3 regions of the Methylobacterium ajmalii genome follow, and region 3 is predicted to be linked to each of the others. Evidence: riboswitches for the same ligand, from Rfam matches in the RefSeq annotation. Region 3 holds a riboswitch; each other region holds the start of a gene.

Region 1 (5,738 bases), on a different contig from region 3:
CGCTCCGGCGCACGGGTGCGGGTAAGCACCCGGTCGTCGCGGTCGACGACGCTCATCACCCAGTCCTTCGGCACCCCGCCGGAGGCCAGGAGGTTGCGGATCCGGTCGGCCGGCAGGGAGAACGACAGGAGGTAGAGCACCGCCTCGCCGCCCCGGCGCACCACCGGCACCGTCACCCGGAAACGCCCGTCGACCACGCCCGAGACCGCCGGCCGGCCGGCGAGGGCCTGGGCGTCCGCCCCGTCGAGGCGTTCCGGCATCGGCTCGGGGCCGATGTCGATCAGCCGCCGCCCGTCGGGATCGCGCAGGGTCGCCGAGAGGCCGCTGCGCCGCGCCAGTTCCTGCATCTGGTCGCGGAACGCCGTCACGTCGCCGCGCTGGAGCGCGTTCGAAAGGCTCAGCGCCTCCAGCGTGGCGATCAGGCTCGCGACCTCGCGGTCGACCGCCGCCGCCTCCATCCGGGCCCGGCCCAGGGCATCCGCCTCGAGGCGCGCCCTCGCCGCCCCGGCGAACTGCCACAGCACCACGCCGCCGAAGATCAGGATCGGCACCGCCAGGCCGAGGGCGAAGACGACGAGGCGGCGCACGATCGAGCCCGGGCGCGATCGTGCGGGAGCGGGCCGGGCCGGTTCCGGCGGGGCCTTCTGGGCCTGCATCAGCATTCGTGGGTCCTTGCGCCGCGCGCCGGCGCCCGGATCGATCCCCGCGCCCCCGACCGGTCGGGGGCGCGGGGGTCGCGCTCATCCGGCGTCGACGTAGAGTCTCCCGCCCTCGCCCAAGAATTCCGCCGATTTTTGGGCCATGCCGGCCGCGCGGGCCGCTTCGTCGAGCGGTGTGGCCTCGCCGACCACGGCGCTCGCCGCCTCCATCGCCAGCACGTCGGCGCGCAGGTCCTGGGTGATCTTCATCGAGCAGAATTTCGGGCCGCACATCGAGCAGAAATGCGCGACCTTGTGGGCGTCCTTCGGCAGGGTCTCGTCGTGGTAGGCCCGGGCGGTGTCGGGATCCAGCGAGAGGTTGAACTGGTCCTCCCAGCGGAAGTCGAACCGGGCCCGCGACAGGGCGTCGTCCCGGATCTGCGCGGCCGGGTGGCCCTTGGCGAGGTCGGCGGCATGCGCCGCGATCTTGTAGGTGACGACGCCGGTCTTCACGTCGTCGCGGTTTGGCAGGCCGAGATGCTCCTTGGGCGTCACGTAGCAGAGCATCGCGGTGCCGAACCAGCCGATCATCGCCGCGCCGATCCCGGAGGTGATGTGGTCGTAGCCCGGCGCCACGTCGGTGGTCAGCGGGCCGAGCGTGTAGAACGGCGCCTCGCCGCATTCAGCGAGCTGCTTGTCCATGTTGACCTTGATCTTGTGCATCGGGACGTGGCCGGGGCCCTCGATCATCACCTGGCAGCCCTTGCCCCAGGCGACCTTGGTGAGCTCGCCGAGCGTCTCCAGTTCGGCGAACTGCGCCGCGTCGTTGGCATCCGCGATCGAGCCCGGGCGCAGGCCGTCGCCGAGCGAGAACGACACGTCGTACGCTCGACAGATGTCGCAGATCTCCTCGAAACGCTCGTAGAGAAAGGATTCCCGGTGCCCGGCCAGGCACCAGCGCGCCATGATCGAGCCGCCGCGCGAGACGATGCCGGTCACGCGCCGCGCGGTGAGCGGGACGTGGGCGAGGCGCACGCCGGCATGGATGGTGAAGTAGTCCACCCCCTGTTCGGCCTGCTCGATCAGGGTGTCCTTGAACACCTCCCAGTCGAGCTTGAGCGGATCGCCGCCGACCTTCTCCAGCGCCTGGTAGATCGGTACCGTGCCGATCGGCACGGGAGCGTTGCGCAGGATCCAGCCGCGGATGTTGTGGATGTTGCGGCCCGTCGAGAGGTCCATGACCGTGTCGGCGCCCCAGCGGATCGCCCACACCATCTTCTCGACCTCCTCGGCGGCCGAGGAGGTCACCGCCGAGTTGCCGATATTGGCGTTGATCTTGACGAGGAAGTTGCGGCCGATCGCCATCGGCTCGACCTCGGTGTGGTTGATGTTGGCCGGGATGATCGCCCGCCCGCGCGCCACCTCGTCGCGCACGAACTCGGGGGTGATGAAGGGCGGGATCGCGGCCCCGAAGCTTTCGCCGTCGGCGATCTTGCCTTCGGCCTGGGCCAGCATCGCCTCGCGGCACAGGTTTTCGCGGTGGGCGACGTAGATCATCTCCTCGGTGACGATCCCGGCCCGGGCGAACTCGTACTGCGTGACGAGCTGGCCGGGCGCCCCGCGCCGCACGGTGCGGGTGGCCGGGCACGGCGCCACCAGCCGGTCCTCGGCCACGAAGCCGTTATCCTCCGGCTTGACCGCCCGGGGCGCCACCGCCCCGTAGCCGCGGGCGGCGAGCCAGCCGGCGCGGATCTCGGGCAGCCCGGCGGAGAGATCGATGCGCGCGTCGGTCTCGGTATAGGGGCCGGAGGGATCGTAGACCCGCACCGGGGCCTCGCCCGGGTCCGTCAGCGCGATCTCGCGGTAGGGCACGCGCAGGTCGGGGCGCTCGCGCGGGGCCGCATAGGCCTTCACCGAGCCGGTGACCGGCCCCGTGGTGACGGTCTTCGGAAGATCCTTGGGAAGATCTTCGGGAGGAAGAGTGTGGGCGGGGATCGGTGCGTTCATGGATCTCTCCCTGGGAGACGATCCGGCCTCGAGGCGCGAGGACGCACGGGTCACGTCGGTCATGGCAGGTTCCCGTCCCTCCGCCGGTACGAACCGGATCAGGTTCAAGGGTCAGGACGCGCGCTCGTCCAGTCTCAGCCCCCGTTGGCGGGGCTCCCCTCGGTAACGGGATCAATCTCCCGCCAGGTGCGAGGTTTGTCAATCGCCGGTCCGAGGGGTGCGGCCGGGAGGGACGGCCTGGTGTCCGGGACGCTGCGGCATCGGTTCTCCCGTGCCGTCGCCCGCGCGGCCTTGCACCCCGCCCGCCCGGCGACCCAGATACGGATCACTCACACCCGCCCTTGCAGAGGAGCAGGCCTTGGGACGCCGAGAGCGGCGCTGGAACGACGACGACCCCTCGACCCATGGCCCGGCCACCCGCCCGGCGGTGATCTGCCCGCTCTGCGAGCGGCCGATCCCGCCCGGCGCCCGCCAGAGCCGGCACCACCTGACGCCGAAGCTGAAGGGCGGCACCCACGGCGAGACCGTGCAGCTGCACCAGATCTGCCACTCGGCGATCCATGCCCGGCACAGCGAGGCGGAGCTGGCGCGGCGCCTGAGCGACGTCGAGAGCCTGCGGGCCGAGCCCGAGATCGCCCGCTTTCTCGCCTGGGTGCGGACGAAGCCCGACGACTTCCACGCCGCGACGCGGATGACCCGGACGCGGCGGGAGACGAAGCGCAGCGTTCGGTAGCGGAAGGCTCGCCGCGGCCGATCAGGGTGAATCCGATCTTGCGCGGTTCGGTGCGATTCGCGGGATCGGGCCCGATCCGATCTTTACGTCTCCCTGGCAGCCTTCCGGCCGAACCTCCGGAGACGCCCGATGTCCGCCCGTCCCAACACCGAACCCGCCCTCTCGGTCCGGCCGGACGATCCGGTGCGCCCGCGCATCGATGCCTCCCCTGGCCGCCTCGCCTGGGTCGACGTCGCCAAGGGCATCTGCATCATCCTCGTCGTGATGATGCACTCCACCCTCGGGGTCGGCGAGGCGATGGGCGGCGAGGGCTTCATGCATCACGTCGTGGAGTTCGCCAAACCGTTCCGGATCCCGGACTTCTTCCTGCTCTCCGGCCTGTTCGTCGGCCGGGTCGTCGATCGCGACTGGCGCCTCTTCGCCGACCGGCGCATCGTCCACTTCGCGTATTTCTACCTGCTGTGGATGGTGCTCCAGTCGGCGGTGAAGTACGGCCAGATCACCGATGGCGCCGGGCCCGGCGCCTTCCTGGCCCATCTCGCCCACGGCTTGGTCGAGCCCTACTCGACCCTGTGGTTCATCTACCTGCTGGCGGTGTTCTCGGTCGTCGTGAAGCTCCTGCGGCGGCTGCCCTGGCCGGTGCTGCTGATCGGCGCGGCGCTGCTCCAGCTCGCCCCGGTCCATACCGGCTCGACCCTGATCGACGAGTTCTGCGACCGGCTGGTCTACTTCGTCGCCGGCTACCTGTTCGCCACCCGGATCTTCGCCCTGGCCGACTGGGTGCGGGCGCGCTCCGGCCTCGCGCTCCTCGGCCTCGCCGCCTGGGCGTCGCTCGAGGCGCTCCTCGTCTTCACGCCGACCGGGCTGACCTCCCACCCGACGCTCGCGAGCCTGCCGGTGGTGAGCCTGATGCTCGGCGCCGCAGGCGCGCTCGCCATCGTGGCAACCGCTGCGCTCCTCACTCGGGCCGGCGGTCCGGTGACCGCGGCCCTGCGGGCCTGCGGCGAGCGCTCGATCGTGATCTACCTCGCCTTCTTCCTGCCGATGGCGGCCCTGCGCACGGCGCTCGTGCGCAGCGGCGTGATCGAGGATATCGGCCTCGTCGCGCTGCTGGTGACGCTGACCGCGGTAGTGGTCCCACTCGCCATCGAGCGGGTCGTCCGCCACACCCCGGCCCGCTTCCTGTTCCGCCGCCCGGCTGCCGTCCACCTCGTCGGCGAGGATGGCGGCCGCCCGGCGCCGCGCCTCGCCCCGGCGCCGACGGCCTGACCGCGTTCGGTCCGGGCGCCCCCTCGGCCAAGCTCTCGGCCGGCCGAATCACGCGAACCGACACGACGGCGCCCCCCGGGGCGCCGTTTTTCGTTGGTGCGTGCGACCATCGCGGACGAGCGGGTCTCACGCCAGCTAACAGTTACGCTGATACCGCTCGCGATATACCGATACTCAAGTCGATGACCAATCCGGGCAAATCCGTAAATAACGCTTTACCGTCCGTAAGGCATTCCCCCGCAAGATCCCGCAAGTTCACACCCACGGGGCGAGCCTCATGGATGCGCGATGCCGCCTCATGGACGGCGCCGGTCTGCTGCTCCTGATCCTGGTCCCGTTCCTGGTCGTCGCCGCACCGCGCTCGGACGCGGTGGCGGTGCTCGGCCGTCCGGGCGGCGGGATCGGCGAGACGGTTGCGATCGTCGCCGCCGCCGGCGGCCGGCTCGTTCGCCCCGGTCCGGGCGGCCTGGTGGTGGCGCGTTCGGAGGAGCCCGGCTTCGTCCGGCGCCTCTACGGCGCCGGCGCCTGGCTGGTCCTCGATCCCCTCCTCGCCGGCGGGTGCGGCCCCTCCGCCCCCGCCGGGACAACCCGCAACTTCCTTCCGTCACCGAGCACCGCCCGCTGATGACCGACGCCGACGACCTCCGCCGTTCCTTCGCCCGCATCCTGATCCCGCTGCTCTGGGCGCACGTCCCGGTCGCCGCGGCGCTGCCGCTGATCACCGGCGGCGGCGCCTCGCCGGCACCGGGCCTGGCGGCGGCCGTGCTCGCGGGCGCCGCCACCCTGTCGTGGTGGCGGGACCCGATCGGGCTGCGCACCCGGCTCGCCTCCGCGCTCGCTCTCGTCGGCATGGCGGCGGTGCTGCTCTATGCCAGCGCCGGCCATCCCTGGCAGGTCGACCTGCACATGTACTTCTTCGCCTGCCTGGCGGTGCTCGCCGGCTGGTGCGACTGGCGGGTGATCCTGGCGGCCACCGGCGCCACGGCTTTGCACCACCTCGTGCTCAACCTCTTGCTACCGGCCGCGGTCTTCCCGGCGGGGGGCGACCTCGGCCGGGTGGTCCTGCACGCGGTGATCCTGACGATCGAGGC
Region 2 (5,738 bases), on a different contig from region 3:
TCCGGTGCGGATGTACCTGCGCGAGATGGGCTCGGTCGAGCTTCTCTCCCGCGAGGGCGAGATCGCGATCGCCAAGCGGATCGAGGCCGGGCGCGAGGCGATGATCGCCGGCCTGTGCGAGAGCCCGCTGACCTTCCAGGCCATCATCATCTGGCGCGACGAGCTCGTCGACGGCCGGGTGCTTCTGCGCGACATCATCGACCTCGAGGCGACCTATGCCGGCCCCGACGGCCGCGGCGGTCCCGCCGAGGGCGAGGCCGAGTCCGAGGAGGAGGGCGACGCCGAGGGCGAGACCCCGCCGGACGGCGAGGGCGACGAGGACGACCTCGAGAACAACGTGTCGCTCTCGGCCATGGAGGCCGAGCTGAAGCCGCGCGTGCTCGAGACCTTCGACGCGATCGCCGATAACTACCGCAAGCTGCGCAAGGTGCAGGCCGAGCAGGCCGAGACCCGGCTCAAGGGCGCGGCGGCCTCGGAATCGCAAGGCCAGCGCTACTCCGAGCTGAAGAACACCGTCGTCGCCGACGTGAAGTCGCTGTCGCTCAACGCCAATCGCATCGAGGCGCTGGTCGAGCAGCTCTACGACATCAACAAGCGGCTGATCTCGCACGAGGGCCGCCTGATGCGGCTCGCCGAGAACCACGGCGTCGCCCGCGACGAGTTCCTGCGCCACTACCAGGGCTACGAGCTCGATCCGCACTGGGTCGAGCGGGTGGCCAAGCTCGGCGGCAAGGGCTGGAAGAACTTCACCGAGCGCGGCGCGGTCAACATCCTGACGCTGCGCGAGCAGATCATCTCGCTCGCCTCTGAGACCGGCCTGGAGATCCAGGAATACCGGAAGATCGTCCACATGGTCCAGAAGGGCGAGCGCGAAGCCCGCCAGGCCAAGAAGGAGATGATCGAGGCGAACCTGCGACTGGTGATCTCGATCGCCAAGAAGTACACCAACCGCGGCCTGCAGTTCCTGGACCTGATCCAGGAGGGCAACATCGGCCTGATGAAGGCGGTCGACAAGTTCGAGTACCGCCGCGGCTACAAGTTCTCGACCTACGCGACCTGGTGGATCCGGCAGGCGATCACCCGCTCGATCGCCGACCAGGCCCGCACGATTCGCATCCCGGTGCACATGATCGAGACGATCAACAAGATCGTCCGGACGTCGCGCCAGATGCTGCACGAGATCGGCCGCGAGCCGACCCCGGAGGAGCTGGCCGAGAAGCTGGCGATGCCGCTGGAGAAGGTCCGCAAGGTCCTTAAGATCGCCAAGGAGCCGATCTCGCTCGAGACCCCGATCGGCGACGAGGAGGATTCCCACCTCGGCGACTTCATCGAGGACAAGAACGTCGTCCTGCCGATCGACGCGGCGATCCAGTCGAACTTGCGCGAGACCACCACCCGGGTGCTCGCCTCGCTCACCCCCCGCGAGGAGCGCGTGCTGCGCATGCGCTTCGGCATCGGCATGAACACCGACCACACCCTCGAGGAGGTCGGCCAGCAGTTCTCGGTGACCCGCGAGCGTATCCGCCAGATCGAGGCCAAGGCCCTGCGCAAGCTCAAGCACCCGAGCCGGTCGCGCAAGCTGCGCAGCTTCCTCGACAACTGAGCCCCGACATCCGCACGGACCGAGAAGGCCCGGGAGGCAGCCGCCTCCCGGGCCTTCTCCGTTACAGCGGCGCCACGATCCGCGCCACGGCGCGGCGCACCAGCGGCAGGACGAGCAGCAGGGTCGGGAAGGCGACGAGCCAGGAGAGGCCCCAGGCGCGGGGCCAGTGCCACAGCGCGTCGGGCGTGGGCCCGAGGCTGAGCAGGGTGGCGATGCCCGAGACGACGCAGGTCATCAGGATCGAGAGCAGGAAGGCGGTCACCAGCGGCGCGGTACGGGCCGGAAGGCGGCGCGGAACGATGAGGGAGGGCATGACGCGTCTTTCGAAGCGGATGGATCCGCCCGGAGCGAGGCGACGCGGCCCGCCCGGTGGAACCACCCAGGGAGCGCGTTGCTTGACGTGAGACGCTTACGGCCGGGCGGGATGGTGTCCCGGGGGCGTCCCGATCGCTACCAGATTCGGTTCCCACCGCCAAGGTTCCGTCCGGCCCGACCGTGCCGGAACGGTCGGCCGGCCCATTCGATCGCCTCCTCGCAAGCCTTGCCGTTCCGTACGGCGAAGCCCATGTCAGAGCCATGCACGACCAGCCTCGCCTCAACTCCGTTCCGACGCCCACGGCCGCGGCGGACGGGTCGGAGGCGAGCGACATTCCGATCGGCCTGTTTCGCGAATGCGTGGCCTTGCGCGACTGGCTGCTCAGCGAGGGCGCGCGGCTGCCGGAATCCGGCGATCTCCTGGCCGGCATGGCCGAGCGGCTGAACAACCTCGGCGTGCCGGTCGACCGGGCGACCACCGCCATCGACGCCCTGCACTCCGACTATTCCGGCGTCGGCCGGTTCTGGACTCGGGAGGACGGCGTCAGCTTCCGCCTCTTTCCCCACGGCGAGGCGACCGAGAAGGCGCTCTCGCGCAGCCCGTTCGCGCATGTCTACGCCACCGGGCAGTGGCTGATCCTCGATCTGCGCCAGACGCCGGACGACCGGTTCAGCATCGTCCCGGAGCTGAAGGCGGCGGGCTACACCCACTACATCACCGTGCCGCTGTTCTTCACCAACGGCACCAAGAACGGCGTCACCTTCGCGACGCGCGACCCCAGCGGCTTTCGCGACGACGACCTCGCCATCCTGCGCTTCATCGTGCCGACCCTGTCGGCCGTGATGGAGATGCGCGGCCTCAACGCCCGGCTCGACCACGTGCTGCGGGTCTATGTCGGCGACGGGCCGCACCAGGCGATCCTCGCCGGCTTCATCCGCCGCGGCCAGGTCGAGCGGATCCGCTCGGCGATCCTGTTCGCCGACATGCGCGGCTACACCCACCTCACCGACGCGCTCACGCCCGAGGCCTCGGTGGAATTGCTCAACACCTATTTCGACTGCCTAGTGCCGCCGATCGAGAGCGAGGGCGGCGAGGTCTTGAAATACATGGGCGACGGGCTGCTCGCGATCTTCCGCGAGAGCGGCGACGACCTCGGCGGCGCGGCGCAGGGCGCGCTCTCGGCCGCGCAGGCCGCGTTGCGGCGCGTCGAGGAGGCCAACCGCGCCGCGCGCTTTCCCACCCGCATCGAGATCGGCATCGCGCTCCATCACGGCGAGGCGGCCTACGGCAATGTCGGCTCCGGCGCCCGGCTCGATTTCACCGTGATCGGCCGCGACGTGAATCTGGCGAGCCGGCTCGCCAAGCTCAACAAGATCCTGTCCGAGCCGCTCCTGATGTCGAAGCCCTTCGTCGACTTCCTGTGGGGCGATCCCGAGTTGCTCGGCACCCACCCCCTCGACGGCATCGCCGAGGAGATGGCGATCTACCGGCCCGGCAAGGGTTGCTGATTCGAGGGCTACCGATTTCGCGCCGTCGGGCACGGCGGGCGGTCGCAGGCGGTTGACGAACCGGCTCCCGCTCGCCAAATTCCGGCCGTTCCAGGGAGATCCCCGGCAAGGGGCTGAGACACCGCTGGACTGCAGGCCCTTCGGCCTCGGTCGGCGCGGAAATCCTTCGAACCTGATCCGGCTCATACCGGCGTAGGGATTGGACAGGCCGTCTCAGGCCCCGCGCATCATCCGGCCACCGGGCGCTGTCCAACTCTCTTCGGGCCACCGTGGAGACGAGGGTGCACGCGACCAGGGCGCAGACGATCGGACGGCGGAGCGGGCCGGCCACCTCCGAAGGAACCGACCGCCTGCCGGAGCGCGCCGACGTCGCGGTGATCGGCGCCGGGCTGATCGGCCTCTCGGTCGCCTGGCGGCTGGTGCGCGCCGGCCTCGCCGTCGCGGTGGTCGAGCGCGGCACGGCCGGGGACGGGGCGAGCCTTGCCGCCACCGGCATGCTGGCGGCCGCCGCCGAGCACGAGCCCGGCGGCGAGGGCCTGTCGCCGCTCTGCGTCGAGAGCCAGCGCCTCTGGCACCCGTTTCGCGACGAGCTGGAGGCCGAATCCGGCCTCGCCATCGATTACCGCCGCGAGGGCACGCTCGTGATCGCGCTCGGCCGCGACGAGGTCGAGCGCCTGCGCTTCCGCCACGAGCTGCAGCGGCGCGACGGCCTCGCCGCCGAGTGGCTGTCGGGCCCGGCGGTGCGCGCCCGCGAGCCGGGCCTGCGCCCCACCGTCACCGCCGGCCTCTTCTGCCCCGACGACCACCAGGTCGATCCCGCCCGGGTGATGGCGGCCCTGCGCCGAGCGCTGCGGGCGGCCGGCGGGCGGCTCGTCGAGGAGACGACCGTCACGGCGCTCACCCGCGAGGGCGGGCGGATCACCGGCATCGAGACCTCGGCCGGCGCGCTACGGGCCGGTACCACGGTGCTGGCCTCCGGCGCCTGGGCCGGGGAGGGGGGGCTGATCCCCGATCTCGCCCTGCCGGTGCGCCCGCTCAAGGGCCAGTCGATGGCGCTGCAGATGACGCCGCGCAGCGGTCACCTCTCCCACGTCGTCTGGACCGAGCAGGTCCACATGGCCCCGAAGGCCGACGGCACGCTGATCGTCGGCGCCACCGTGGAGGAGACCGGCTTCGACCCCCACCTCACCGCCGGCGGGCTCTACGCGCTGCTGGAGGGCGCCCGCCGGGCGCTTCCGGGCGTCGAGGAGATGCGGGTGGCCGGCGTCTGGAGCGGCTTTCGACCGACCTCCGACGACGACGCCCCGATCCTCGGCGAGGCGCGGCCGGGCCTCGTGCTCGCCGCCGGCCACCACCGCAACGGCTACCTGCTCGCCCCCGTCACCGCCGAGGCGGTCGCCGCCCTGATCCTGCGCGGCGAGACGCTGCCGGTCGCCGCGCCCTTCGGCCTTGCCCGCTTCACCCCGTCGTCCCGCGAGACCCCATGAAGATCCTCGTCAACGGCGAGCCCCGCGACAGCGCGGCCGCCACCCTCGACGCCCTGTGGCGCGAGGAGACCGCCGACCTCGACCTCTCCGGCCCGCAGGGTTTCGCCATCGCCCTCAACGGCGCCGTGGTGCGCCAGCGCGCCTGGGCCGAGACGCCGCTCGGCGAGGGCGACCGCGTCGAGATCGTGCGCGCCATGCAGGGCGGGTAGTGGTTGTGAGATCGTTCGATGGGGTCGCGCAGCATCGCGGACGCTTTTTCCTTCCCCACCCTCGACATCATCCTGAGGTGTCAGTCCATCAGAGATGGACTGACCTCGAAGGAGGGCTACAGGGATCGCAGCGGCTTCTGGAGCCCTCCTTCGAGGCTCAGTGATCTCCGATCGCCCGCACCTCAGGATGAGGTTAGGGGTTGGAGATCAGGTGTCCGTTGCTATGAATCAGAAGGCGGAGACATATCGTCATGAATGCCTTCGTCTACATTCTTCGATGCGCCAACGGCAGCTATTACGTCGGCTCGGCACGCGGGGAGACCCTCGACAAGCGCCTCAGCGAGCACCAGACCGGCACCTATCCTGGCTACACCCGCGAGCGCCGACCCGTGACACTCGTCTATGCCGAAATGTTCGAGCGCATCACGGATGCGATCGCTATGGAGCGGCGCATCAAAGGTTGGGGTCGGGCAAAGAAGGAAGCGCTGATCCGGAGTGATTGGGATCGCCTCAAGCGTTTGGCCAGACGAAACTGCGTCCAGAACAAGCTCGATGCAGGAACGATCGATCAGAAGGACTTGCCGGAAACGCTCGACGTTGTTGGTGATTCCCATC
Region 3 (5,738 bases):
AGGTCGCACCGCACGTGCCCGCCTCCCTGGAGACCTATCGCGGGGGCGTGGCCGACGGCACCGGGGGGACGCCGCTCACCGCGCTCCACGATCCCGCGGTGTTCGACGCGACGCTGTCGGCCTTCGAGGCCGGGCTCGGGGTCGCGCCCGGCACGACCGACCGGCGGGCGCTGGTCTCGTACTGGAGCCAGTTCTACCTCGCGCCGCTCGCGACCCCGGTGCTGACCGCCCTGGTGCGCCTGCGCCGGCCGCTGCCGCTCGCCTTCGCGACGACGAACCTCGAGCTCGACGCGGCCGGCCGCCCGGCCCGCTTCCTGGTCCGGCCCGGTCCGGCGCCGTGCCGTGCCGACGGGCTCGCCGGCCTGGTCGAGGACCACCTGCGGCCCTTCGTCGAGCTGTGCCGGGCGCAATGCGGCATCGCCCCCCGGGTGATCTGGGGCAACGCCGCGGTGATCCTCGACTACGTCGCGCGGGAGCTCGGCGAGCCCGAGACGATGGCCTGCCCCGAGGTCGCGACCTGCCTCGGCTGGTGCGGGACGCCGTGCCCGCGCCTCCATCCCCTCGCCCAGGCCCTGTGCGGGGCGCCAGGGGAGCGGTCGGGGGGACGGCGGCGGCGCACCTGCTGCCTGCGCCAGCGCCTGCCGGGCGTGCCGTCCTGCGGCGCGCTGTGCCCGGCCGAGGGATGCGGGAGCTGCGGCTGCGGGCCCTGAGGCCGTCCGACGGGTCCGTTCAATGCCGCGAGGACTGTCGCAACAGAAGCGCGCCATCCAGGGCGACGATCCCCGCCCTCGCTCGCAGCACGGTTTCAGAGCCTGTTCGACCGATAGATATACTCTAATCCAATAAGTAACCTCATCCTGAGGTGTTAGTCGATCAGTGATCGACTGACCTCGAAGGAGGGCTCCAGAAGCCTCCGAGATCACTGGATCCCTCCTTCGAGGCTCACTGCGTTCGCACCTCAGGATGAGGGGGAGGGTAGGATAGAGAATCCCCTCGCGATTGCGTCGTCACACGTTAAACAGGCTCTCGGAGGGGGAGCGCGGGCACCCGGCCCTCGGCGCCATACGCGAGGTCGGCGACGCGGGCGGCGTCGCGTAGAGTCACCCGATGTTCCGTCCGGGAGCACGCATCCCGGCGCGAGACACCTCGCCGGGGTTTCCCACCGGGAGACCGGGCGCAGGCGCCCGGCACGCTCGACGGAGCCCCCGCTTCGTGCTGTATCGCCCCCGGCCGGGGCGCTCTACGGCGCGAGCCGGATCGCGCCCGTCCCGGGCCCCGTGGAGCGGAAGAGCCATCATCGTGTCGAATGCCCCGCAAGCGCCCGATCGGACGAAGGGCCTGCGCCGCGTCGTCCGGAGCACGCTGGCCGGCCAGCTCACCTCGGAGATCCGGGCGGCCATCCTCGACGGGCAGTTTCCGGCGGGCGGGCAGCTGAACGAGATGGCGCTCGCGGGCCAGTTCGGCGTGAGCCGCGGCCCCGTGCGCGAGGCGATCCAGCGCCTGGTCCAGGAGGGCCTGCTGCGCGCGGAGCCCCATCGCGGGGTCTTCGTCCTCGACCTCGCCGACGACGACGTCGTCGACATCTACTTCACCCGCAAGTCCCTCGAGATCGCGGCGATCCGCCGGGTGATGACCGAACCCCGCCGCACCGCCCTGGCGCGGGAGCTGAGGGAGCTGACCGACCGGATGGCCGTTCTCCTCGGCACCGGCGACTGGGCCGAGATCGCCGACCTCGACCTGCACTACCACCGGCGCATCGTCGAGGAGGCGCGCAGCGAGCGCCTGTCCCGCAGCTACGACACCCTCCAGGCCGAGACCCGCCTGTGCCTGCGGCTCATGATGGCGGGCTATCGCCAGAACCGGGCGCTCATCGAGGAGCACGAGCGCCTGGCCCGCTTCATCGGCGACGGGCACCCGGACGAGACCGAGGCGGAGATGGACGCCCATTTCGGGGACCCCGTCCGCATCCTGGAGCGCGGCCGGACGGCGATGCGCGAGGCCCCCGACCTCCCGGGCCTCAGCCGCGCGCCGGAATCCGCGCGATCGCCTTGATCTCGAAGGCGAAGCCCGCGAGCCACGTCACCCCGACGGCGGTCCAGTTCGGGTAGGGCGGCGCGCCGATCACCCGGTCGCGCACCCGCATCACCGCGTCGAACTGCGCCTCCGGGTCGGTGTGGAAGGTCGTGACGTCGACAACGTCGTCGAAGGTGCAGCCCGCCGCATCCAGCACGTCGTCGAGCCGCGCGAAGGCGCGGGCGACCTGCGCCTCGAAATCCGGCTCGGGCGAGCCGTCCTCGCGGCTGCCGACCTGGCCGGAGACGAACAGCAAGTCGCCGGAGCGGATCGCCGCCGAGTAGCGGTGCTTGTCGTAGAGCGCCTGCCGGCCGGGCGGGACGATCGCGTCGCGGGTCGAACGGGTCTGCGCCATGGACTGCTCCTCGGGACCACGATTTGGTATACGGGCCGTATGCGATTGAGCATGGATACGTGCCGTATGTCAAATTACATACGCGGCGTATGCCGATGGAGGTGGATCGGGTGGCGGGACGACGCGCGCAGATGATGGAGGAGACGCGGGCCAGGCTGATCCAGGCCGCCCGCCAGGCCTTCGCCACGAAGGGTTTCGCGGCGTCCTCGATGGACGACCTGACCGCCGCGGCCGGGCTGACGCGCGGCGCGCTCTATCACAATTTCGGCGACAAGAAGGGCCTGCTTCAGGCGGTCGTCGACCGGATCGACGCCGAGATGGCGGCGCGCCTGGCCGTCGTCGGCGAGCGGGCGGAGACCCCGTGGCAGGGCCTCCTCGACGAGTACCGCGCCTATATCGAGATGGCGCTGGAGCCGGAGATCCAGCGCATCGTGCTCCTCGACGGGCCGGCGGTGCTGGGCGATCCCTCGACCTGGCCGAGCCAGAATGCCTGCCTGGCCGAGACGACGCGCCGCATCCGGGCGCTCGTCGCCGAGGGCGCGATCCCGCCCGTCGATCCGGAGGCGGCGGCGCGCCTCCTCAACGGCGCCTCGCTCCACGCCGCCCTCTGGATCGCGGCGTCGGACGCGCCGGAGGCGACCCTGGCCAAGGCTCTCGACGCCTTCCGGCGCCTCGCCGAGGGGCTGGCGCGGGTGTGAGTCCTCTCCTTGACACCCGCCCCACCGCCCCCCACTCTCCGACCTTCCCAGGGGAGCCTCGCGAGGAGGCTGAGATTCCGCCGGCCCGGACCCGTCCGGGCGCCGCGGTGACCCTATGAACCTGATCCGGGTCATGCCGGCGGAGGGATGCGGGACCGGCACGGCCGCCATGCGCCGCCACGAGGGCGCCGCCGCCAGCCGTCTTTTCGCGCAGGATCTCACGCCCGGCACGGCCGACGCCCACGATGGGGCGCGAGGTGGCCGTGATGTCGCAAGCGGAGATCGTCGAGGCCCTGATCGACTTCATCGGTCGGCCGGGGGCGGACGAGGCGGAGTTCGAGGCGATGGCGCTGCGGCTCTTCGCCCACCAGTACGCGCACAACGCCCCCTATCGCCGCTTCGCCCAGGCGCGCGGGCGCACGCCGCTCGCCGTCCGGCGCTGGCGCGACATCCCGGCGGTCCCGATCAAGGCGTTCAAGGACCTCACCCTGAGCTGCTGCCCGGCCGACGAGGCCGAGCGGGTGTTCATGACGAGCGGCACCACCGGCAGCGGGCGCGGCCGCAGCTACCACCCGACGCTCGCGGTCTACGACCGCTCGATGCTCGAGGGCTTCGCCGCCCGGGTGATGCGCGGGCGCGACACGATCCGCATGGGCTTCCTGTTTCCCGACGAGGCGGCACTCCCGAACTCGTCGCTCGCCCATTACCTGGCGCTGGCGCGTGAGCGTTTCGGGACGCCGGACAGCGCGGTCTTCGTCGGCCCTTGCGGGCTCGACCTCGACGGGCTGCTGGCGGCGCTCGCGGAGGCGGAGACCTCGGGCGAGCCCTATGCGCTGCTTGGCGCCACCTACGCCTTCGTGCCGGTGATGGACGCCCTCGCGGCGCAGGGCCGCCGCATCGCCCTGCCACCCGGCAGCTTCCTGTTCGACACCGGCGGCTTCAAGGGCCAGTCGCGGGAGATCGAGCCCGACGCCTTCTACGACGGACTCTCGCGGACCTTCGGAGTGCCGCGCGAGGCCTGCCTCAACATGTACGGCATGACCGAGCTGAGCACCCAGTTCTACGACGACGGCAACGCGGCCTGCCCGCCGGTGAAGTCCGGCCCGCACTGGATCCGCAGCCGCGTCGTCGATCCGCTGACCGGCCAGGACCTGCCCGAGGGCGAGACCGGCGTGCTGGTCCACCACGACCTCGCCCATTTCAACTCGGTCTCGGCGATCCTGACCGAGGATGCCGGGGTGATCGTGCCGGGCGGCTTCCGGCTGCTCGGCCGGGTCGAGGGCTCGGCCTCCCGCGGCTGCTCGGTCGCGGTGGCCGAGTTCCTGGCCGCCGCGCAAGGATGAACGACCAGGGGATGAGCGCGGTCGAGGAGGCCGGCTACCTTCCGGGGCCGTTCGCCGGGCTGGCCGGCCGGCGGGTCGTCGTGCACCGAGCCTGGGGCGAGACGGTCGCGGTCGCCCTGCCGGTGCTCGACGAGGCCCAGGCCCGGTCGCTCTGCGCCCATATCCGGGCCCGCGCCCGCGACACCCTGCGGGGCATGGAGACCGCCCGCATCGTCGCGGCGATCGACCGGGCGAGCGCCTGCCTCCTCGACCGCACGCACCCCTCTCGCCGCAAGGCCGAGGCGCTGCTGCCGGTCGTCACCGGCTACGATCCCGAGACCGTGCGGCTCGGCCTGACGCGCTACCTCAAGACCTTCCGGCGGCCGCAGCTCCTGCGCTTCCTCGCCGAGGACTTTTCCGATCCGGGGGTGCTCGACGGCTTCCGGCCGGCGGTGAAGGGCGGGTTCACGCGGGCGCGCGGGCCCGACCTGCTGCTGCACGTCTGGGCCGGCAACGTTCCGGCCCTACCGCTATGGAGCCTCGTCGCCGGGCTACTGGTCAAGGCCGGCAGCATCGGCAAGCTCGCCTCCGCCGAGCCGCTCACCGCCGGCTGGTTCGCGCAGGCGGTCGCCGAGGCCGATCCCGAGCTCGGCGAGTGCCTGGCGATGACCTGGTGGAAGGGCGGAGAGGGCGGCGTCGAGGCGACGTTCCTCGAAGCCGCCGACTGCGTCATGGCTTATGGCGGCGATGCCACCCTGGCGGCGTTGCGCGCCAGGGTGCCGGTCTCCACCCGGTTCCTGCCGCACGGCCACCGCATCGGCTTTGCCATGATCGGCCGCGAGGCGCTCGACAGCCGCCGCGCCGGCGCCGCCGCGCAGGCCGCCGCCCAGGACGTGGTGCGCTACGAGCAGCAGGGCTGCTACGCGCCGCAGATGCTGTTCGTCGAGCGCGGCGGGCCGGTGGCGCCGGACGAGTTCGCCCGCCACCTCGCCCACGCGCTCGCGGCGCTCGCCGCCCGCCACCCGCGCAGACACCTCGATCCGGGCGAGGGCGCCGCCATCGCGGCCTGGCGCAGCGGCCACGAGATGCGGGCACTCGACGACGCCGGCACCGTGCTCCTCGGCGATCCGGAGGATTCCTGGAGCGTCGTCCATCTCGACGCGCCCGTGCCCTTGAGCCCGTCCGGCCTCAACCGCACCGTCGCGGTGGTGGCGGTCGACGACCTCGCCGAGGTGCCGGCCCTGGTGGCGCCCCACCGCGCCTATCTCCAGAGCGCGGGCCTCGCCGCCG

The links. A riboswitch is a leader RNA that binds a small molecule or an ion and turns the genes downstream of it on or off. The one in region 3 is predicted to bind thiamine pyrophosphate.
Region 1: it holds a riboswitch for thiamine pyrophosphate, as region 3 does, so the genes downstream of both, thiC (phosphomethylpyrimidine synthase ThiC) here and V3T34_RS12675 (LuxE/PaaK family acyltransferase) in region 3, are expected to answer to the same signal.
Region 2: it holds a riboswitch for thiamine pyrophosphate, as region 3 does, so the genes downstream of both, thiO (glycine oxidase ThiO) here and V3T34_RS12675 (LuxE/PaaK family acyltransferase) in region 3, are expected to answer to the same signal.

Annotation. Positions count from the first base shown of each region.
Region 1 is NZ_JAZFXT010000023.1:172,290-178,027, reverse strand. It holds gene thiC (phosphomethylpyrimidine synthase ThiC) at 741-2,645, opposite strand; TPP riboswitch at 2,704-2,815, opposite strand; gene V3T34_RS09745 (HNH endonuclease family protein) at 3,004-3,378, shown strand; gene V3T34_RS09740 (acyltransferase family protein) at 3,508-4,647, shown strand; gene V3T34_RS09735 (hypothetical protein) at 4,946-5,272, shown strand; gene V3T34_RS09730 (methyl-accepting chemotaxis protein) at 5,272-5,738, shown strand, end outside.
Region 2 is NZ_JAZFXT010000066.1:145-5,882, reverse strand. It holds gene rpoD (RNA polymerase sigma factor RpoD) at 1-1,603, shown strand, start outside; gene V3T34_RS26965 (DUF2798 domain-containing protein) at 1,665-1,916, opposite strand; gene V3T34_RS26960 (adenylate/guanylate cyclase domain-containing protein) at 2,180-3,427, shown strand; TPP riboswitch at 3,511-3,644, shown strand; gene thiO (glycine oxidase ThiO) at 3,709-4,914, shown strand; gene thiS (sulfur carrier protein ThiS) at 4,911-5,123, shown strand; gene V3T34_RS26945 (GIY-YIG nuclease family protein) at 5,375-5,738, shown strand, end outside.
Region 3 is NZ_JAZFXT010000026.1:215,752-221,489, reverse strand. It holds gene fhuF (siderophore-iron reductase FhuF) at 1-710, shown strand, start outside; gene V3T34_RS12690 (GntR family transcriptional regulator) at 1,300-2,052, shown strand; gene V3T34_RS12685 (RidA family protein) at 2,018-2,428, opposite strand; gene V3T34_RS12680 (TetR/AcrR family transcriptional regulator) at 2,524-3,126, shown strand; TPP riboswitch at 3,176-3,274, shown strand; gene V3T34_RS12675 (LuxE/PaaK family acyltransferase) at 3,393-4,469, shown strand; gene V3T34_RS12670 (acyl-CoA reductase) at 4,481-5,738, shown strand, end outside.